One region of the Syntrophomonas sp. UBA1041 genome, then DNA from elsewhere that is predicted to be linked to it. Evidence: riboswitches for the same ligand, from Rfam matches in the RefSeq annotation. Region 1 holds a riboswitch; each other region holds the start of a gene.
What was found. A riboswitch is a leader RNA that binds a small molecule or an ion and turns the genes downstream of it on or off. The one in region 1 is predicted to bind molybdenum cofactor.
Positions count from the first base shown of each region.

Region 1 (5,445 bases):
AGTCGCAAACAGCGGGAGAGACAGGTGAAACCCTGGCTGGAAAGGCTGGGCATAGCTCATCTGGCCAGACAACGGGCCAGGTCGCTTTCCGGGGGAGAGGCCCAGCGGGTGGCTATCGCGCAGGCTTTGGTCTTGCAGCCGGAGATCATATTGCTGGATGAACCCTTCAGCAATTTGGACAAAGAAACCCGCAATGAATTCAAGCAGGACATCGGCAGACTCTTAAAAGAGCAGAAGATAACCACTGTCATGGTGACCCATCATATCAGGGAGGCCATGGATCTGACTGACATCATCTATTACATGGAAGACGGGGAGATCGTGAGCCGGCAAGCAGTAGCCGACTGTACGGTCAATGATAAATTCAGAATGTGAGAGGAGTATGAAAGTGTGAAGAGGCACAGGCATATAGCTTTGTTGCTGGTGGTTTTGCTGGCGGTCGGGTGTTTTGCCCTGCCGGGATGCAGCCAGCAGCAGCCCGCTCCGGTCAAAGAAGTCAAACAGGTGTTTTTATCCAGTACTATCGGCCCGATCGATGCCGGCATCATAGGCGCTCTTGAGGATGCTTATGAACAACAAACCGGAGTAAGGGTTCGTCATGTTGGAGCCGGAACCAGTGCGGCGCTCAAGATTGCAGAGGGTGGCAGCGTGGATTTAGTAGTGGTTCATGCCAAAGCCCTGGAAGAAAAATTCGTTGCTGACGGTTATGGCACCGAGAGAGTCGATTTCATGTACAATGATTTCGTCATCGTTGGTCCGGCCGAGGATCCTGCCGGAATTAAGGGCGAAAAATCAGCCACTGCGGCTCTCAAAAAAATTGCCGACAGCAAATCGCTGTTTATCAGTCGGGGCGACAAATCCGGCACCAATGTAAAGGAAATCGAGGTTTGGGATGCGGCCGGCATCAAGCCTAGCGGAGAATGGTATCGCATCTATGAAAAAGGGGCCAGCGGCAATGTCCCCACCCTGCTCTACACCGATGAACAAAAGGCCTATACCCTTATGGACCGGGCTACTTATATCACCACTAAGGATAAGATCAAGTTGCAGGTATTAGTTGAAAATGATGAGTTGCTGCTCAACTACATCACCCTGATACCGGTCAATCCGGCCAAATTCCCCAACATCAACGCGGAAGGGGCCCAAGACTTTATCGCCTGGCTAGTTTCAGCCGAAGGTCAGAAGATCGTCAAGGAGTTCGGCAAAGACAAGTATGGCGAACCCTTGTTTTTCCCCAACTCTCCCGAAGGCAAAAAACTGCAATAACCGATATTGCTCCCAGAAAAGACCGGGCCGGCATAGCCCCCGGTCTTTTTGCATGATATTTACTATTCTTGAGGTACAGAGCTGATCAGGCCATGATGTTAATCCACTTTCAATATTAATACATAGGCGGTTGTGAAGGGGCCTTGCCTCAGTGTTGCGGGGCTGGGGAGGGTGTTTACATTGCGGATGGTTACTCCGTCATTTGCATTTAGCGTTAATAAGGTTGAACCATGTATGGTTTGACCGGCAGAATTGAATCGCGACCTGACCATGCCATTCACTACCACCGCCCAATCCTGAGGGTTGTTCTGCGCCGTATAAACCGCAAAAGAAATATTATATGTCCCTGCCGCAGCGACTTCTATGTTGGATGTGCCGGGTGCGTGGGTGATGCCCATTAAAGGGCCATTATTGCTGAAGTTAACCGGAGCCCCGACCGCTATGTTCTGGGTATTTATGTGAAATACGTAACCCCAGGCATCAAGACTTGACACATTGGGCTCACCGGCGCTTTTTAAAGCTTCGCTCAAACCGGCCAGGGAATCATCGGATGTACTTACGCCGCCGCCCCTTTTGCGGACCAGCGGCCGCTTTTTTCTGTGACGATAGCGCACCAGCAGCCACTCAAAAGAATCTCCATAAATACTCATTATATAAACCAACCTCTCCGATATATTAATATTCTAGTGATAGAGTATTCAAGGCAAGGCAATGGTGTTACTACGCCTCATGAATCCTACCCCCGCAAGCTTCCGTTTAGATATTGATTCATTTCAATCCAACTTCAAAGCCCGGCAAAATATCAACACTAAAATGACGGGAATGATTCAGTAAATGGGCTCAAATGAAACCATTTACTGAATCATCCCCGTCCTGCAAAAACTCTTAATTAAGGTGTAATAAAACCCATGGCTTTATGTCTTGCTCTTGAGAAAATCCCAGTTGAAATGAATCAGTACATCCTCACATAGGACTTAGTGCAGGTTTGCCACCTGGGCTCACCGGTCCCGGTTTTTTCAGTAGGATATACCAGCAGGATGCAGCGCCCGTTTAAGAGCACCGGTTTCACCGTCTCTCCCAGGAGGATAAGCTCATTATCAGGCAGGCGCAGTCCCGCAGTGGTTTGCACTTCATCCACATGGGTGCGCTCTATCAAACTAGCTACAGTGATAGCTGTCCAGGCGGGCTCAATCTCGATCTTGCCCCGGAAGCGGCCGTCATTGCCGCCTACTCTAAGCCCCACTCCGGCCAAAGCGCCAATCACTCCGATTCCGGTACCGCCATGTTCAGATAGGTGAACACCGACTTTTCGGGCTAATTCATAAGCCTCCCTTTTGCTGAGAACTTCTTCTTTGGCCCGGAACCCGAAAGCTATCACCTCATCGGTCCAGGTCAGTCCGGGAACCGCAGCCACGCACAAGCCAGGATCTGATCCAGGCGCGCTCTCCTTGCGGAGAAATTCCCCAGCCAGATCGATGATATCCTGCAACAGGTGCGCCCCGGTATCAAACCCGAAACACATGGAACTGTTGTGTGAAGTGTAGGCGATATCGGGATGAACATACAACTGGTGGCGGGTGATAGGCTGGGCGCTGCCCCAGTGTCTGTCGACAAGTTCATCGATCAGCAGGGAGGCAAGTTTGCCGGTGCCTCTGCTCTCCAAATTGTCGGTATCATCGATAGAGATATAAAGTCTCATTTCCTATTCCCCCAGGTGTTGAATTATGTAATGAGGCATTATAATTACTGTTCTAATAGCATTATATGCCGCGGCTTTATAAATACGCCTGAGGCGCTGCAACGGCGGTGGCGGCCCGGACTCAAAGGTTCTTTGGCGGACTGATCTTAATCCAGGAGTAATCTGCCGGGGCGGGGCTAAGGCCCCGGCAGACTCCCATAGTTATGGATCCTCTCGCTGAAACCTCTGGAGGGCCCGAGGCATATTCCAGCGGGTTAAAGGCTGCAGAGCATTGCGTCCAGATTATATCCCGGCTTATTAAACAACTTCCGTAAAACAAAAATCCTGGCCATGCCAGGATTGGTCAACCAGCGCTGATACAATTATCGCTGTTTTACTGCACTCTCCTTTCCAAGCACGGGAGGCCACCCCGTTTCCAGGCTAACCCGTCGGCTGATTGCCATAACCTGTATGGTTTTAGGCAGTACAGCTCGGAGAAAATATGCAATTGATATATAATATTTTCGGCGAATTTTCGATAAATCCTGCCATGATGCGCATTCTTTTTAACGTTGCTTGTTTTTACAGCTTTCAAGAAGCCAGATTGCGACCAAAACCGCCGCAACATGTTCATAAATTACAGTGAAAAGCCCCCTTTTTACCCCTAATGAGGCCCTATTTCAGATGTTATACTGGGGATACAAACCATCTTTGGCTTTTTAGCAGGGAGAGGGAGGTTATATCAGATGCCACGATTATCAGCAATCCGGGCGCGGGCCTTGATAAAGCATAAGTCGGACAGACAGATCCGCCGGTTTAGAAATGCCGCTATACTGTTATTGTTTTTGTTGTTAATAGGAGCAACCGGGTGTTGGTCGCAGAAGACCCCCAAACCCCAGCCCGCTCCATCCGGCCCACAGGCTGTCCAGACCATGGATGTGGCGGTTTACTATGTGAAAAGTACGGCTGACAATATGTACCTGGTGCGCGAAGTGCATAAGGTGGAGAAAAGCGAGGCTGTTGCCGGGGCAGCTTTGAATGAACTGATCACAGGAACACCCCAGACTGACGGAGCTTATCGGGTGCTCCCGGCCGATACCGGAGTCCTGGGCATAAAAATCGAGCAAGGCTTGGCTACGGTCGACTTTTCAGCCGAGGTATTGCAGGCCAATGTCGGGGCCACCGGGGAGGCTCTGGGTATAGCCAGCATTGTCAATACCCTGACCGAGTTCCCCACCGTTCAAAAAGTACAGTTCACGGTTGACGGTCGGGTCGAAAATGGTTTGGACTGGTGGGGGCATGTAGGACTGCATGACCAGCCTTTTGAACGCAACCTTAACTCGGTTTACGAACCGGTCATCTGGGCGACTGCTCCAACCCCGGGACAGACCGTATCCAGCCCGGTTAAAATCGAGGGCAGTGCGATGATATTTGAAGCCATGGTGAACTTCCGATTGAAAGAAGCCGGCGGGAAGGTTCTGGCCGAAGGCCATACCCAGGCTTCAGCCGGCGCCCCGGAACGGGGAGAGTTTTCAGCTGAGTTGGCCTTTACCCCGGCAGAGGCTGAAGAGGGGCAGTTGGAAGTCTTTGAGATCAGCATGAAAGACGGCAGCGAAGTCAACAAAGTGATCATTCCGCTAAAGTTGCCATAGAGCAGGCGCGGGGCCCGGATACCAGGCCAATATGAGCGGGGCTGGCTGTAATCGGGCCTGCACTAATCTATAAAAGAAACCGTATCGCCCAGAAAGCACAATGTTCTTGATTATATTCATGATATGCTGAATTCTGGGCCCGCTACAGGCGGAGATTGATTTTCTCAAAATAGGCCTGCCGTACAGCCGGGAAATGAAAAGGGGAGTGTGTCAGCCAAATTAATACCACGGCAGATACTGTGCAAATCAGCCTTGAACAAGACCGGGATACCCGGCTATGTGATTATCGCATTGATCTTTATGCGGGCTGTGGAATCATTATGGACCGCTATTTTATACTGCTGAAGGGAAGCCCAAAATGCCCCATGAACAGAAAGGTGAAAAATACAGCAAGGGCTACAGCCCAGAGAGGTTTTTTGAAATGCAGCCATATCACGGGAAACATTATGCAATCAAACAGCAGCGACCACCAGATGCTCCAGCCATTATGATAGGAAAAGAACCCCAGATTATAGGAAGTCCATTCCAATGAGGCTAAGAACACGATCCACCCCAGCAGATATAAAGGCATATACCTTTTCTTCTGGCTTTGCAGCAGTCTGACCAGATGAGTAAGGTAGAGCAGTATCAATGCGGGGAATGCGGTCAGGTTCAGCAGTAAATCGCTGCCGGTGGTCTTCAGCAACGGGGATTCGTATTCCCACAGCGGGAAATTATAGGAAATCAGATTGTAGACAAAGTTCACCAAAACGGTGAACAGCAGCGTGGGATAATAAAGCTCCCAGTGTTTCCAATCACCGAATTTCCAGGCAGCCAGAAGTGAGACGATGGTTACGATTATTTGGAAGT
Region 1 is NZ_DCEA01000107.1:120,615-126,059, forward strand. It holds gene B2633_RS16090 (ABC transporter ATP-binding protein) at 1-375, shown strand, start outside; gene B2633_RS16095 (ABC transporter substrate-binding protein) at 391-1,266, shown strand; gene B2633_RS16100 (BclA C-terminal domain-containing protein) at 1,365-1,916, opposite strand; gene B2633_RS16105 (hypothetical protein) at 2,219-2,965, opposite strand; molybdenum cofactor riboswitch at 3,333-3,453, opposite strand; gene B2633_RS16110 (Gmad2 immunoglobulin-like domain-containing protein) at 3,691-4,596, shown strand; gene B2633_RS16115 (CBO0543 family protein) at 4,925-5,445, opposite strand, start outside.

Region 2 (5,445 bases), on a different contig from region 1:
GCCCGTGGTCGGGTCTAATACCGCGCTGGTAAGTTCATTGGTCGGAGTCGAGGCATAATGGAAGGACATCCAGATCACGCCGGGCAATACCCGATCGGTCACTTTCACTGCGGTGGTAACTTGTCCGCGCCGCGAGGTGACCTTGACCAGATTTCCGGTTTGAATGCCCAGTTTTTCCGCATCAGAGGGGTTCACTTCGGCCATTTCTTTATCCCACACACTGCTGATCCCGCCTGAATACGGGGTGGTGACATTGTAATGGAACAGGATACGGCCGGTTGACAACAGATAGGGGTATTCCTGGTCAGGCACTTCGCCCGGGGGTACATGTTCAGAGGGCTGGAAAAGTCCCAATCCGCGGGTAAACTTACCGGCGTGCAGGAAGGGAGTTCCGGGATGTTCGAGGGTCGGACAGGGCCATTGCAGGCTTTCTTTTTCCAGGCGATCGTAATTGATGCCCGTCATAGAAGGTGACATTCCTGCCATTTCCTTCCATATGTCGTGGGGATGGTCATAAGCCATGGGATATCCGATCCTGCTAACCATCTGACAGATGGTCTGCCAGTTGGCCTGGCCGGGAATGGGTTCAATGGCTTTGCGCACCCTTTGGACGCGGCGTTCGGTATTGGTAAAGGTGCCGTCACATTCAGCAAAACTGGCTGCCGGCAGAATCACATCCGCGAACTGAGCCGTTTCGGTGAGGAATAGTTCCTGTACCACCAGAAATTCCAGGTTGGCCAGGGCCTCCTTAATGTGGTTGGCATTGGGATCGGTCAACACCGGGTTCTCGCCCAGAATATACATCGCCTTGACGCTCCCGTGGTGAGCAGCTTCGAACATCTCCGGAATCTTTAACCCTACCTTGGCAGGCAGTGAGACGTTCCAGGCCTTTTCGAATTTCTCACGATTGGCGTCTACTGTAACCGCCTGATAACCTGAATATACATTGGGCAAGGCCCCCATGTCACAGGCGCCCTGGACATTGTTCTGTCCGCGCATCGGGCATACCCCGGTGCCAGGACGGCCCAGATGACCGGTCAACATGGCCAGGTTGGCAATGCTCATAACATTGCGGGTTCCGCAGATATGCTCTGTGATCCCCAGGGTATAGAATATCATGGCCCGGTCAGTGGTGGCATATAAGCGAGCCACGCTGTATAGATCCTCCACCGGCACTCCGGTCAGCTCGGAGACATGTTCCGGTGTGTAAGCAGCCACGATTTCTTTCAATTCTTCATAGTTTTCGGTTCTTTCGGCGATAAAGGCCTTGTCTTCCAGGCCTTCTTTGATAATGATGTGCATTAAGCCATTAAGCAGTGGAATATCAGTTCCTGGTTTTAGCCTCAGCCAGTGATCGGCTTCGTCGACCAGATCGATATGGCGCGGGTCACATACCACCAGCTTGGCCCCGTTGCGCGCCGCCTGGCGCATTTTGTATCCGATGACCGGATGGGCTTCAGTGGCATTGGTCCCGACCAGCAGCATCATCTGGGCTTGTTCGGTGATTTCGTTTATGGGGTTGGTCATCGCGCCGCTTCCAAAAGTGGTAGCCAGACCGGCTACAGTGGGCGCGTGTCAGGTACGGGCGCAATGGTCCACATTATTGGTTCCCATTGCCGCGCGGGCAAACTTCTGCACCAGGAAATTCTCCTCATTGGTACAACGGGCTGAACTTAAGGCAGCAAAAGCGTCCGGTCCATATTTTGCCTTAATGTCATTTAAACGGGCAGCGATTACATCGAAGGCTTCATCCCAGCTGGCGGGAACGAATTGACCCTCTTTTTTGATGAGCGGTGTAGTGAGGCGGTTTTCATTATAGATGAAATCCCATCCGAAACGGCCTTTAACGCACAACATACGCCCATTCACGGTGCTTTCGGGGCTGGATAGCACGCCATGTATTTTACCGTCTTTAAGCGCCAGGTCAAAGTTGCATCCGGTACCGCAGAACGGGCAGGTGGTTCTGATCCGTTCATATTCCCAGCGCCGTCCCTGACCGGCCATACTCTTCTCGGTTAAAGCCCCGGTCGGGCACACGGCCACGCACTGCCCGCAGAAAACACAGTCTGATTCGATATAATCCACATCCGCAGCAGTAGTGGCTTTGCGGTCAAAGCCCCGATACAGGAAAGACAGGTTGTCCTGACCAGTCATCTCCTCACAGGCGCGAACGCAAGCGCCGCACAGGATACATTTGTTCAGGTCCCTGACAATAAAAGGATTGCTGGCATCAACAGCGTAGTGGTGCCTTTCCCCGGCAAAACTGCTCTCTTTAACGCCATAGCGATAACAGTATTCAGCCAGCTTGCAATCCCCCATTTTTTCGCAGGTCATACAATCCAAGGGATGGTTGGCCACCAACAATTCCAGTATGGTTTTACGGGCTTCAACCACTGATTCTGATTCGGTGTCTACTTCCATCCCCGGGTAAACCGGAGTAACACACGCCGCGGGCAATAGACGATTGCCTTTCACTTCGACTACGCACATGCGGCATGCCCCCAGCGGACTCAAATCGGGATCATAACAAAACCGTGGTATATCAATCCCAACCATATCCGCAGCCTGCAAAATAGTGCTTCCTGCCGGAACCTGAACCTCCTTTCCGTTCATCACAATAGTTACCATTTCCAAAACCTTCACCCCTTTCGTTTTTTGGACAGATATAAACACAAAAAACCTCCTGCTTTAGAAACAGGAGGTTTTTGCATTTGCCCGCTTAAAGATCAGAAAAAGACACTTAATTCTGACCATGATCCGACAAACACCAGCCTTCAATATTAATATTGAAGACTAACTCCTTTCCAAGCACGGGAGGCAGGCCTGTTTCCCGGCCTACCCAACGGTTGAGGAGCCATAGCATTTGCTTTAGGCTCAGCAACTCGGAGTATTAAGTATTAAATTTAAAATTAAAACTGGGGCGTTTTCTCTATTACCTGTATATTAGACATTTTTCTTAAAACTCCTGCTAGGGATAATTATTTCCCAAGCAAAAAGGATGGGGCTCCTCCCCCCTGAAGTTCCTGTCATCCCTTGGTGAGAAGCTAGCCAAAACAGACCCGTTCCGGATGACTGTAAACATTGAAGCGTTCGCCGCGAGCAAAGCCGACCACGGTGATACCCAGCTCCCTGGCCCGATCAACCGTTAAGAGGGTTGGAGCCGATCGTGACAGGATAAAGGGTATCCGGTTGTAGGCAGCCTTCTGAAGGATTTCAAAAGCCACCCGCCCGCTTAAAACCAGACACTTATCATGGAGTGGAATCTTGTTTAGAAAAGCATAGCCGAACACCTTGTCCACTGCGTTATGCCGGCCGATATCCTCGAAGCGTTTGATCAAACCCTCTGGCCCGCCCAATCCGGCACTGTGAACTCCGCCGGTCTTTTTGAAAGTATATGATTTCTCATCCAGTTCGCTGATTATCGCCAGTAATTGCCCGGGTGTAAAAAGGCCCTGACCCGGGGGCTGCTTCATCAAGGGCTTTAATACCCCATAGCCCCGACCTATGCAGGTATTGATGGTTTTAATCGATTCAGTATAATTTCCGGGCTGCCCCTCGATGACAATATCTACCCCATCGTCCTTCGACTCGGTTAAACTCAATAATTGGCCGGATGGTTCTATGATCCCTTCACTGATAAGATACCCGGCAGCCAGTTCCCGTCCGGCATGAGGTGAAGAAGCCAATCTGACCACTTCCTCACCATTGAGCTTTATCTTAAGGTATCTCTCCGTAACCAGGGGTTCCAGGCTCGGTTTAACCTGGCCTTGATCAAAAGCAACAACCTCCCTGTACTCAGTCAACTCCTTTTTATCCATGTTTGCCGCCTCCCCATTGCTCTGACGTCTTTTCGTTTGCCAAGTGCTCCCGGTGCTTTTTGAAAAGGGTTGGTTAGCATAATTTAATCATACTTGTTCATAAGTATCCAGGCTATTGGGTGCAGATCAAACAGCAGAACCCGTTCCCCAATAATATTCAGTCCAGAGTAAACTGAAGCCATAATGATGGACTCCCTCTACTTCATCTTGTAACAAATGGGCGCCAGGCATCAAAAAGATATGTTGTCAAATAGCATAATATGTGTATATACTCATATCAATAGATATACCCGTCTCGCTTTCTATAACCAAAAATGAGGTGTTGGCATGTCAGCCCAGGACGATAATGACAAGAAAATGGCCGCAGCCATGGGCCGGGCCTGCGTTTTTTATAATATCCGCAAAACGACTCGGATGTTAACTTCCTATTATGACCGGGTCTTGAGTCCTTGCGGACTAAAGACAACTCAGTTTTCCTTACTGATGAATGTTCTTTTGCTGGAATCTGCAACGGTTTCACAATTAGCCCGGCAGCTGGGAATGGACCGCACCACTCTGAGCAGAAATGTGCGTCTGCTGGCGCAGAAAGGCTTGCTGCGCCTAGGCAGCGGCGAGGATCGCCGCGAACAACGTATCAGCCTGACCGCAGAGGGCAGACTGGCTATCGATCAAGCCATACCGTTTTGGCAGCAAGCTCAATCCGAGGTGGAGAAACAATTAGGTCAGGAATGGGTTAAAGATTTTCTTTCCAGCTTGAGGAGAATAAACCGTACGGAATTATAAGATATTTTTTAACATATTATGTGTATATACACTGTTTCTCTTGGGATGACTGCTCAAGCTGACATATATTCGGTAAAGGGGGTGCCCGTGAGATATGTAAATAGAATGGGATCGGGCTCTGATGTTTTGGAACTGATTTACAGGTTAATAGAATTGGGGAGGTAACTAACTTGAACAATTTGGATTTAAGCGCAGCCAAAAAGAGGATTAAAACATTTATGCGCAATGTTGGAGTGGACGATATTGGGTTCGCCAATCTGAAAGACTATGATAGTCCCAAATCTCCGGTGGTTACAGACTTTTTCCCCCAGGCTCGTTCTATCGTGGTCTTGGCATATAAGGAGTTAAGCACTTGCGCCAGCACCAATATGCAGATTGCCATGAACGGAAGACTGGATCTCATGGAATTCTCGCGTTCCTGCAATTATAAACTGGCCCGCCTGCTGGAAAAGGAATTCGGTGATCAGGCCATGACTGTACCTGTCTCTTATCCCCTGGAAATGAGTAAAAGAACCGGCGGTGCGGTTGGTGAGGTATCCCTGCGCCATGCTGCCCATGCAGCGGGACTGGGCGTGTTCGGGAGGAACAATCTCCTCTTGCACCCCAGGTATGGCAGCCGAATAGTATTCACCGCGGTCTTGAGTACGCTTGATTTTGATTCAGACCCCAAGATCGAAGACGAGCTCTGCACCTATTGTGACATTTGTGTGGAAAGCTGCCCGGTTGGGGCGCTGGATGAAGAAGGCCAAACAAATGTTAACAGATGCCTGAGGAACTCTCAGCCTTATGGGCTGGGCGCTTCCATCGGTTTCTGGAGCAAAATGTCCGAAAGCAGTGTGGAGGA
Region 2 is NZ_DCEA01000119.1:14,671-20,115, reverse strand. It holds gene fdhF (formate dehydrogenase subunit alpha) at 1-2,634, opposite strand, end outside; molybdenum cofactor riboswitch at 2,782-2,900, opposite strand; gene fdhD (formate dehydrogenase accessory sulfurtransferase FdhD) at 3,045-3,818, opposite strand; gene B2633_RS17260 (MarR family winged helix-turn-helix transcriptional regulator) at 4,146-4,601, shown strand; gene B2633_RS17255 (4Fe-4S binding protein) at 4,772-5,445, shown strand, end outside.
Region 2: another riboswitch for molybdenum cofactor. It lies ahead of fdhF (formate dehydrogenase subunit alpha); the one in region 1 lies ahead of B2633_RS16105 (hypothetical protein).

Region 3 (5,445 bases), on a different contig from region 1:
CGCAACTGTACCACTCTTATAAGTAGCTGCGAATAAGCGTCCTACTCCTTCAGGATTCTGTTTGAACCCAATCTTTCCTTCCGGTGTATCAGGACCTTTGGTCTTGTCGACCACATCGGGTCCGTCATTGCCGACCCAGAGATTCTGGACGGGATCCCACCAGATCAGCTTGCGTTTGGAATCGACCGGCTGCCCTTGGGCATCGCAAGAAGCCCGGTTATAGAGAACGCGGATATTGCCCGGCCAGGCAAAAGCATAATCTTTATTCAGGCCCAGACCGGTGGGATCAGCATTGCCCCGGCGGTCTGCCAGGTTTTTGCCTTCCGGAGTTACCCCTGCATATACCCAGCATCCGGTGGAAACCGTGCCAATCGGTGCTGCCAGATATTCGCCTATCGCGGCAATAGGTTTGCCAGTAGTATCGTTATAGCCGCCGAGTTCCTGGAGGACTTTTAATGCGCTTGCTTCATGATCGCCATAATCCCAGTTGGCTTTTAAAATTGGTTCATCCTTGGGGTCATTGCTTCCGCTATAAAGGGCGCGAACTCTCTTGAAGATGTGGTCCAGCATATCCAAATCCGGGTGACAGTCATTGAGGGGTTTTAATGCCACTTCCTTCCACTGGACCAGGCGGGAAGAATTGGTCATGCTGCCGGCCTTTTCATAAACGAAGGCCGCCGGCAGGAAGATTACCTCGGTCGGAATCTTGGCCGGATTTAATCCTTCTTCTTTCCAGAACTGGGCGGTTTCGGTGTTAAATATGTCGGCCACTACCAGCATTTCCAGACTAGATAGGCCTCTAGCCACCAGTTTTCTGTCCGGGATGGAAACCGTGGAGTTGGAGCCCCAGTTGAGGAGAAGCTTAAACTGTCCTTCTTCCATTTTGCTGAAGAACTGGGGTTGAATAGGCATATTTGCTGGATTGTTCTTGGGCAGCCACTGATATCCGTATTCATTTTCGGCGGTAGCATTCGCGCCGAACCAGGCCTTGAGCAGGGCTACTATTGGTTTATACTGGACCGAGCCGTGTTTCGCAGCAAAATCATTCAAGGTCTTTTCTTGATTAGTAGGATAAGGGATATATCCAGGCAAGTTGGCGTTCAGGTTGGCCATATCGGTGGAACCCTGAACATTGGGCTCGCCGCGCAGGGCCTGGATGCCGCCACCGGCCTTGCCCACATTGCCCAGTAGCAATTGGATGATGGCGTAGCAACGAATACCCTGCACACCGGTGGTGTGCTGGGTCATGCCCAGGGCGTAGAAGATGTTGCCTGGTTTGGCTGCAGCGAAGGTGTCGGCTATCTGTTTTATTTTGGCAACCGGTATTCCGGTGATGTTTGAAGCTACTTCAAAGGTATATCTGGAATAATGGGTTTTGAGTTTCTGGAAAACACAATCCGGATCATCCAGGCTGTCTGCCTTTACCGGTTTACCCTCGGCATCCAGTTGATAGGCCCAGCTTGCATAATCATACTTCCTGGTTTCAGGGTTAAAACCGGAAAACATACCGTCTTTGAATCCAAAATCTTTGCTTATCTTATAAAGCGCATTGGTGAAATTCAAAACATAGAACTCATCATAAAGCCTATTCTCGATGTAATAATTGATCATTGCACCCAGGTAAGCAATATCGGTTCCGGGACGGATTTGGGCGAAGACATCCGCCTGGGAAGCGGTGCGCGTGAAGCGCGGGTCAACAACAATAACCTTGGCGCCTTTCGCCCGGGCGCGGTTAACCCATTTCATAGCAATGGGATGGCATTCCGCACAGTTGCTGCCTGCGATCAAGAAACATTCGGAGTTTTGCATATCCTGCCAGGAGTTGGTCATGGCGCCGCGTCCAAATGAAGGTGACAAACTAGCCACCGTGGGCGCGTGTCAGATACGGGCCTGGTGTTCGTGGAATGGTGTCCCGATCAGGCGGGCAAGTTTGGAAAGCAGGTAGCTTTCCTCATTATCAACCTCGGCCGAACCTATCATACAAATGCCTTCCGCCCGATTCACGGTAACGGTTTCTTTGGCTCCGGTCTTGGCATTCGTAATCTCCTCGGTGCTCGTCCAGGTCTTATCTCTGACTTCCTTGATTTTCTTGGCAATACGATCATAAGCTTCTTCCCAGGTAATATCCACGAATTCGTCAGAACCCGGAGCACGATAAAGCGGATTTTTCGGACGTTCCGGAGAATAGGCCACCTGCGCCAGGCTTGCCGCCTTGGGGCAAAGGGTACCTTCGTTGATGGGATTGTCCGGGTTCCCATCAAGGTGGACCAGTTTTCCATCCTTAATATGCAGGAGAAGCCCGCATCCACCTGAGCAGAAGTGACAGATGCTGGGTATCTTTGTGCACCCTGCCAGCTTCAGTGCGTGCCCGTGTGCGGCAGTTGCTTCCAAGTCAAACCCCAAGCCGGAAGCAACCGCGGCAACGGAGAGACCTGAAAGCTTCAGGAAACCACGACGAGTAAATTTCATAACCAATCTCTACCTCCCTTAAAAACTACTACTACCAGCAGATACTCTTTTTGCCAGAGTACCTGATTGCATTTATGGGATAAGCAAAAATGCCTCCAGCAAAGGCCAGGGGCATAAAAAAATATTTTTGGATTTTATGCCCATTATGGCCCAGCAAGTACTACCTGCTTTGAACCAGGCTTTTTAGGCTCCTTTCCAAAAATACGGGGAGGCACAATCGTTTCCAACTATACCCAGAGGCCTAGAAACCATGGCTTTGCTTTAGGTCTAAAGGCTTGGAGCTATACAATTGTCTTAATCATACGCCAACCATACACAGAATAATACACCGTATGCTATATACATCCAACTATCTCAAACACAATATAACATAATGCTATTATTTTGTCACTAAAAAAATTAAACATAATTATTTCATATTAAGCCTAACAATTTACTATAATGGATGTATAATAAATAAAGAAATATATACTGAGGGTTTTAAAACATCGGGGGATATATTTCACCTCTTTATAGAACAAAAAAGGAAATGCGCGATAAATGAGGTAGGTTATTTATGAGTAGACTACAGTTGGTTAATGATAAGATATTAGAAGCTGTTAGTTTAGATAAAGCTGTTGATATAAGCTGTGAAAGCATTCAAGCCCTGGACACCGAGTACCTGCACATCGATAATGCCTATATGCGGGTGGCCGCGGATAATATAGCCAGCTTTATTGATATACCCAATTTTGACCGTTCGGCAATGGATGGCTATACGATTGGCAAGACTGATCTTAAAAGACTGCAAACCGGACGATCGTTGCGTTTGAGAGTAGCTTCTATTATCGGAGCTGGTTCAATTGAAAACAGGCCAACAAGGCCCGGGGAAACCTGTAGAATTATGACCGGGGCTTTGCTTCCAGAGGGCAGCGTTGCCGTTATCAAACAAGAGGACGTTGAGATAATAAATGAAAACTATATAATTGTCAGCATCAGGCCGCGGCGGGGTGAAAATATACGAAGAGCCGGCCACGAATTGATGGCTGGAGATAGAGTTGCCGCCAAAGGGCAGGTTTTAAAAGCGGAAATCCTGGAAAGAATAGCCGCCTGTGGCATAGAAAGGGTGCCGGTATACAAAGTGCCTCGTGTATATATTATAGACACGGGAAATGAGTTGCTTTTACCCGGGTCCCCCATCAAAACAGGATGCATATATTGCAGCAACCGGAGCCTATTAGCATGCAAAATAAACAGCAGCAGAGCTTTACCGTCGCTGTCGCCTTCTGTAATTAATGATGACCTGCACACCATTATAGCTGCAATAAAAAAGGCGGCACGGGTCTCTGATATGATAATAATCAGCGGGGGGACCGGCAACGGCCTTTTCGACTTGGTTCGCAACGCGTTCGAGTATTTGAATGCCCAGCTTCTTTTCAAAGGTATAAACGTCTTTCCCGGCAAAAATACTTCGGCCGCCCTTCTTGATGGCAAACTTATTTTCAATCTGTCCGGCAGCCCCTCTGCAGCCGGAATATTGTTTGAAGCTCTGGTAAAACCGGCCCTGCTTAAGTTAAAAGGAGAGTTATTGTATAAAGGTGATTGGTTTAATATAGAGCTGGCCAGTCCCATTGAACATTTAAAGTCGGGGCGCAGCCTGCACCGAGGAGAAATGATTATTGAACAGGGCCATGCCTACGCCCTGCCGGTAAACCGAAAAGATATTAATACGGGAAATATTCCTTTACTGTTAGATGTACATAAAAGGTCGGGGGAAGAACCCGTCATGGTTAAAGCTAAATTAATCGTAGATTAAGACACAAGCATCAGCGCTCCTTACCCCTCACTCCTCACTTTTCTCATTAATCATTTTTATTGCCCGAACTTATAGCACAAGATTGTGTACCGGGGGTTTATGGCCCCCGGTACATAATAAACATAATCTGGGATTATAGAGCATTAATTAAACTTGGCTGTATAATCGTTTCTAAAATGCTTTAAGGTTGTTAGCACTGGAGCCGGAGCCGCCTGTCCCAAACCACACAAGCAGGCTTTGGACATAACGCTTCCCAGTCTCTCCATAAAGTCTAGATCGCCGGCAACTGCTCCGCCGTTTTTCACCCGGTGCAGCATTTCATGCATGCGCTGAGTTCCCTCCCGGCAGGGGGTGCACTTGCCGCACGATTCATGAGCAAAGAACTTGCTTATGCGATCAATTACATCGACTATATCCCGGGTCTCATCCATTACGAAGAAGGCTCCTGACCCCAGGGTAGCGCCAATGGCTGACATGGAATCGAAGTCGATCGGGGTATCGAGCAGTGATTCGGGTATGAATCCGCCAGATGTTCCTCCTATTTGCACCGCCTTGAACTTTTTGCCACCGGCAATTCCTCCGCCAAAATCGTTCAATACCTGGCGGATGGTGGTGTTAGTAGGCACTTCAATAACAGTGCGGTTGACAATATCTCCCGTCAAGGTCATGACTTTGGTTCCTGGATAGCCCGCCGCGCCAATGCCTTTGTACCAATCCGCGCCCTTGTCAACAATGGCGGGAATATTGGCAAAGGTTTCTACATTGTTGACAATAGTGGGCTTGCCCCACAAGCCGATAACCGGTGGAAATGGGGGCTTGAAGCGGGGTTCACCCCGGTGCCCTTCTATAGACTCAATAAGCGCGCTTTCTTCCCCACACACATAGGCCCCGGCTCCCATGCGCACTTCGATATTGAAGTCTCCCAGGAGGCCCTTTTCACTGGCCTGGGCTATGGCTTTATCGAGGATTTCCACAACGTAGGGATACTCGCCCCGGCAGTAGATATAGCCCTTATTGGCTCCTATTGCATACCCGCAAATAGCCATCCCTTCCAGGACGCTCTGCGGGTCATTCTCCATGATGATCCGGTCTTTATAAGTTCCCGGCTCACCCTCATCGGCATTGCAAATAACGTATTTCTGATCGGCCTTTACGCCGTAGGAAAAACTCCATTTCATACC
Region 3 is NZ_DCEA01000101.1:4,329-9,773, reverse strand. It holds gene fdnG (formate dehydrogenase-N subunit alpha) at 1-2,469, opposite strand, end outside; molybdenum cofactor riboswitch at 2,642-2,762, opposite strand; gene B2633_RS14665 (molybdopterin molybdotransferase MoeA) at 3,026-4,264, shown strand; gene nuoF (NADH-quinone oxidoreductase subunit NuoF) at 4,408-5,445, opposite strand, start outside.
Region 3: another riboswitch for molybdenum cofactor. It lies ahead of fdnG (formate dehydrogenase-N subunit alpha); the one in region 1 lies ahead of B2633_RS16105 (hypothetical protein).

Region 4 (5,445 bases), on a different contig from region 1:
TTTTGGCCTTATATGCCTATGAAATATATCGGCGACGATCAGTTTGAATTGATTTCATTTCCGGTCACCCTGAAATTTGATTTTACAGGCGCGGGGAGCCAGTTTACGGTTGCTGGCAATTACGACTGGGATTGTAATGGAAAGACATTTATCAAAGTCCCCAATGCTGAGGTAAAATGATGAGTATCATAATCAACTTTCATAACTCAGATGACGCGATCCACATTGCTAATGATCAGCTGAAGTTTGCTGTTATTGCGGCGCGCTATCGCGGCCAGTGGATTTTCTGCCGTCACAAACTCCGCGATACATATGAAATCCCCGGCGGACACAGGGAGCCTGGCGAGGATATCAATGATACGGCCAGGCGCGAACTGCAGGAAGAGACTGGTGCCGCTGATTTCGCTCTAGCGCCGGTTTGCGTATATTCGGTTACTCGGGATGGAGTCAAAACTTACGGAAAGCTCTTCTTTGCCGAAGTGAACGCTCTGGGTGAATTGCCGAAAGAGATGGAAATCAAGGAGATTATCGTGGCGGATAATCTGCCCGAGAAATTGACTTATCCGGCAATTCAACCGTATTTGTTTGAAAGAGTGCGGGAGGGCCTGGCTGATCGCGCCGATCGCGCAGAACGCGCAGATCGTTCGTGAGAGGCTTGGCGGCAATCATGGCGGCGGCCTTTGAAATAGCTTCTGCGCCTGCACAGGATCCCGGATAGCCGGGCAGTGGCAAGAAAGGGATTACGTCGCTTAACCATTAAATCCGCAAGTTTCACGATTAATCCTCCAGTGCCTTGGCTGGGATCAATGCATCGTGAATAGTATGCGCATAATTGAATGAAAAACCGCCTTGAAGCCAACATTCTTCGGTTTCAAGGCGGTTATTGCTGTGTGCCGAGTATTGTAAAGGTCGTGGTCCAGTCAAGGTCATGTCGCAGTTGGGGAGTCTGTCCTTGAGGAGGGCACAAAAGCTGCTATTTTGCCTGTTTGAGCTTGTTTTGCTCCTCGTTTAGTTCCTTGATCATTTGCAGCATCAGGCGATGCTCTTGCGCATTTTGCCGAAGGTCCTGTGCAATCTGTCGGTGCTCCAGCGTATTTTGATCAAATTGGCGGCGGTTTTCCTCGATGTGCGCCTCCAGTTTTCGATCTATTCTGTCGGACTTTTCATTGAGCGTCTGCAACCCTTCGCCGAACACCCTAAACTGTGATCTGAGATCCTCCAGGATCACGGCTACTTTGGAATCTTCCATTCCGTTCACTCCCCAAGGATTTCTTATACCTATTTTATCACAGAGCTGCCAGATTAAAAAGGCTGCTTGACAGGCCGTACAGATTGGACAGATCAGGCAGGCCGGAAAAGGAAGAACAGATATGTGACTTATGACTCATCCATGAACCGATACCGGTAGCCGATTGGCGGGTTCAAGTTCTCTTTGATAGTCCTGGGGTTGACCCAGCGTAGCATGTTGAGTTTGGATCCGGCCTTATCGTTGGTACCGGAAGCTCTGGCACCGCCAAAAGGCTGCTGGCCAATGACAGCTCCGGTAGGGCGATCATTAATATAAAAGTTGCCGGCAGCGTGCGCCAAGCGCTTTTCAAGCTCAACGATCGCACTACGAGACTGGGCAAAAACAGCGCCGGTCAACCCGTAGATTGAAGTGGAATCGCATAGATCCAGAGCGGCGTCCAAGCTTTCATCCGGATAGACATAAATTGTTAATACCGGGCCGAAGATTTCTTCCACCATGGTTTTGAAATGAGGGTTGGTCGTCACTATTACGGTTGGTTGGACGAAGTAGCCAACAGTGTCGTCACAGCCGCCACCGCAGATAACCTCCGCTTGGCCTGATTGTTTGGCGTAATCGATATATGATTTGATCGACTGATAGGCACCGGCATCAATCACTGCTCCCATGAAGTTCGTGAAATCCTCAACGTCGCCCATTTTGATTGAGTTGACTTCTTCGATCAGTCGCTTTTTTACTTCAGGCCAGATGCTGCAGGGAATATATGCCCGGGAAGCTGCCGAGCATTTCTGTCCCTGAAACTCGAAGGCACCTCTCACCAGAGCGGTTACCAGCGGTTCAATAGCAGCGGAAGGATGGGCAAACACAAAGTCCTTGCCGCCAGTTTCCCCAACCAACTTGGGGTAAGAACGGTAATTAGGCAGGTTTTTGGCGACCGAAAGCCACATCGATTGGAATGTCGCCGTGGATCCAGTAAAGTGCAAACCGGCAAACCAAGGATGTGAAAAAGTGCCTTCTCCGATTATATTGCCTGGACCGGGGATGAAGTTAATGACTCCGGGGGGTAGACCGGCTTCCTGAAGAACCTGCATTACCTGATAGGAAGAATACACCGCGGAAGAAGCCGGTTTCCAAAGCACCACATTTCCTGCGATGGCAGCGCTGGTAGGCAGATTGCCTGCTATCGAAGTAAAGTTAAAAGGTGTCACCGCCAGCACGAAACCTTCCAAAGGCCTGTACTCCATACGGTTCCAGGAACCTCGCGCCGAGATTGGCTGTTCAGCATAAATCTCGTTCATAAAATATGTGTTGAAACGCAGCATATCCGCAAGTTCGCAGACTACATCAATTTCCGCCTGATGGGCTGTCTTGCTCTGGCATAACATTGTGCCGGCGTTCAACGTACTGCGGCCAGGACCGGCGATTATTTCAGCTGCCTTAAGAAAGATAGCGGCACGATGCTCCCAGGGCATAGATTCCCATTCCCGGCGCGCGGCAAGCGCAGCCTTGATCGCTTCTTGCACTTCATTCTCGCCAGCCATGTGAAATGTACCGATTACGCAGTCTTTGCGATGGGGTATAACGCATTTGGCAGTTCGGCCGGTATATATTTTGCGGCTGCCGATAACCAGAGGTATTTCAACCTCACTCTTTCCAAGCCGGGCAAGGTGTTTCTTAAGTTCATCCCGTTCCTGGCCTCCGGGCGTATATGTTAATTCCGGTTCGTTCATCGGTTTGCTGATTTTAAAAATTCCATTAGGCAATATTTTTCACCTCAACTGTTTACTAGGTACTTAGCCTGAGTACGCTTGATGATGTTAGTGCCGTTAGAAAATTGCGTTTGCAGTCTGGTTTTCCGTGTGTTCCAAAAGGTTGAAAATGAAAACGGAAAACAGAAAGCCAGGCTAACGCATGGTATTTGCGCTTAACCCGGCTCGATTTTTAGAAAACTCAAATAGCCCACTCTCCTTTCCAAAAGGGAGGCGCAACCGTTTCCAATTGCACCCTATCGGCTATGACGCCATATCCTTGCGACTGCAGGCGACATAGCTCGGAGAAGGTTTGTCAATTTTTATTTTTTTGGTACTCAAGACTATGCAACTTTTGCATACGATGATTCGCTGCCCCACAGCCAATATCCTTTACAGTTTGGCTGGCGGTTCTACTCTGGGTTGTCGGGCTTGACAGTAAGGCTGGATGAAGGTAGAATGTGAGTATCACAAGTTATACAAATTATACAAGACATACAAGTTATCTAGAATATGCATGTAATACAAGTTGTACTGGTTATACGAGAAATTTGGGCAAAACTTTAGTAAGGGCAAATTGGCCGCATCGCAATCCGGATCGCATTATCCGCGACAACTAGACCCCCAGTCTAAGTTGGGGTAATAATGTCGACGGACATCGGCTGCACAACGCCATAAATGGGGGTGTTTTGAATGGAGAGACCAGATGGAAAATTCATGAGCACTGTTAAAGTGGGGGAGAAAGGGCAAATCGTAATTCCAAAAGGAGCGCGGGATATCTTTAATATTAAGCCCGGCGACACATTGCTGCTGCTTGCCGACAAAGAGCGGGGCATTGCTATTGTGCGCAACGAAGAGTTTATACAATTTGCTAACGCCATTTTCGCAGCACAGGGAAAACCGGAGGAAGAGCAAGAATGAGTGCAATTATCACCACGGATTTAACCAAGAAATATGGTGTACGCACTGTTGTTGATCGACTGAGTATGACAATTGAGCAAGGTGAGCTTTTTTCTTTGCTGGGTGTCAATGGGGCCGGTAAGACAACCACAATTAAGATGCTCTGTGGCCTAAGCAAACCGACCAGCGGCGATGCGCAATTGCTTGGCGACAGCATCGTCAGTGATCCGTATGCTGTCAAGAGCAAAATCAATATTTCCCCTCAGGAAACCGCCGTTGCCCCTAACCTGATTGTCGCAGAGAATCTGGAGACTATTGCGCGCTTATACGGCCGCAGCAAGAAAGAGGCGGCCGAAAAGGCGGACGAAATGATCCGGCGCTTTGGTATGTCCGATATTGCCAGAGACAGGGCGAAGACACTCTCCGGAGGATGGCAGAGGCGGCTCAGTATCGCCATGGCTCTCATTTCAGATCCCCAGATTCTGTTTTTGGACGAACCGACTCTAGGGTTGGACGTCTTGGCCAGACGTGAGTTGTGGGGCGTAATCCGCAGTCTGAAAGGCAAAGTAACGATCATTCTGACAACACATTATCTGGAAGAAGCCGAGGCATTGTCAGACAGAATTGCCATCATGGCCAAAGGCCGACTCAAAGCAGTTGGAACTGCCCAGGAGCTGATGGCTGGCACTCACACGCAAAAGTTCGAAGATGCATTTGTAGCGCTGGCTGCTGAAAGCGGGGTTGAATTATGAAATCATTGGCATTTGCTGCACGCAATCGTAAAGAATTGCTCAGAGATCCGCTCAATCTGGCTTTTGGCCTTGGGTTTCCCCTGGTTTTGATGCTGCTGCTTTCTGCTATTCAGGCAAATATTCCAGTCAGCCTGTTTGAAATTGAAAAACTTGCTCCTGGTCTGGCAGTTTTTGGCCTGTCTTTTATCTCTCTTTTCTCTGGCACCTTAATCGCCAAAGACCGGGGTACATCATTTCTGATGCGTTTATTTGCCTCGCCCCTGTCGGCGTCTGATTTTATTCTGGGATATACCATGCCGCTTTTTCCGATGGCGATTTTGCAGAGTATGGCCTGTTTTGGCGCTGCATTTTTCCTGGGCATGGCAGTGAAAGTCAATGTACTGATCGCACTTATAACGCTCATTCCCGCAGCAGTCCTGTTTATTGCTATCGGACTACTGGCAGGCAGTCTGCTTAATGATAAACAGGTTGGCGGTATTTGCGGCGCATTGCTGACTAATTTGAGTGCCTGGCTGAGTGGCACATGGTTTGATCTGAACTTGGTGGGAGGAGCCTTCAAGACTGTGGCTGACGCACTGCCTTTTGTGCATGCGGTTAATGCCGCCAGGGCCGCTGTTTCAGGCAATTATGCCGCCATTTTCCCGGACCTCTGGTGGGTGATTGGTTACGCAACCGGTATACTGGCATTAGCTGTCATTGTATTCCGGAGGAAAATGAGCAGTGATGCTAAGTAGATTTTTTTAAGAGATCGCACAATAACAAATGTAAACTGTACATCTTACCTATCATAATCGCACAA
Region 4 is NZ_DCEA01000087.1:4,442-9,886, forward strand. It holds gene B2633_RS12780 (P-loop NTPase family protein) at 1-180, shown strand, start outside; gene B2633_RS12785 (NUDIX hydrolase) at 180-650, shown strand; gene B2633_RS12790 (hypothetical protein) at 974-1,249, opposite strand; gene pruA (L-glutamate gamma-semialdehyde dehydrogenase) at 1,378-2,976, opposite strand; molybdenum cofactor riboswitch at 3,195-3,314, opposite strand; gene B2633_RS12800 (AbrB/MazE/SpoVT family DNA-binding domain-containing protein) at 3,688-3,915, shown strand; gene B2633_RS12805 (ABC transporter ATP-binding protein) at 3,912-4,646, shown strand; gene B2633_RS12810 (ABC transporter permease) at 4,643-5,380, shown strand.
Region 4: another riboswitch for molybdenum cofactor. It lies ahead of pruA (L-glutamate gamma-semialdehyde dehydrogenase); the one in region 1 lies ahead of B2633_RS16105 (hypothetical protein).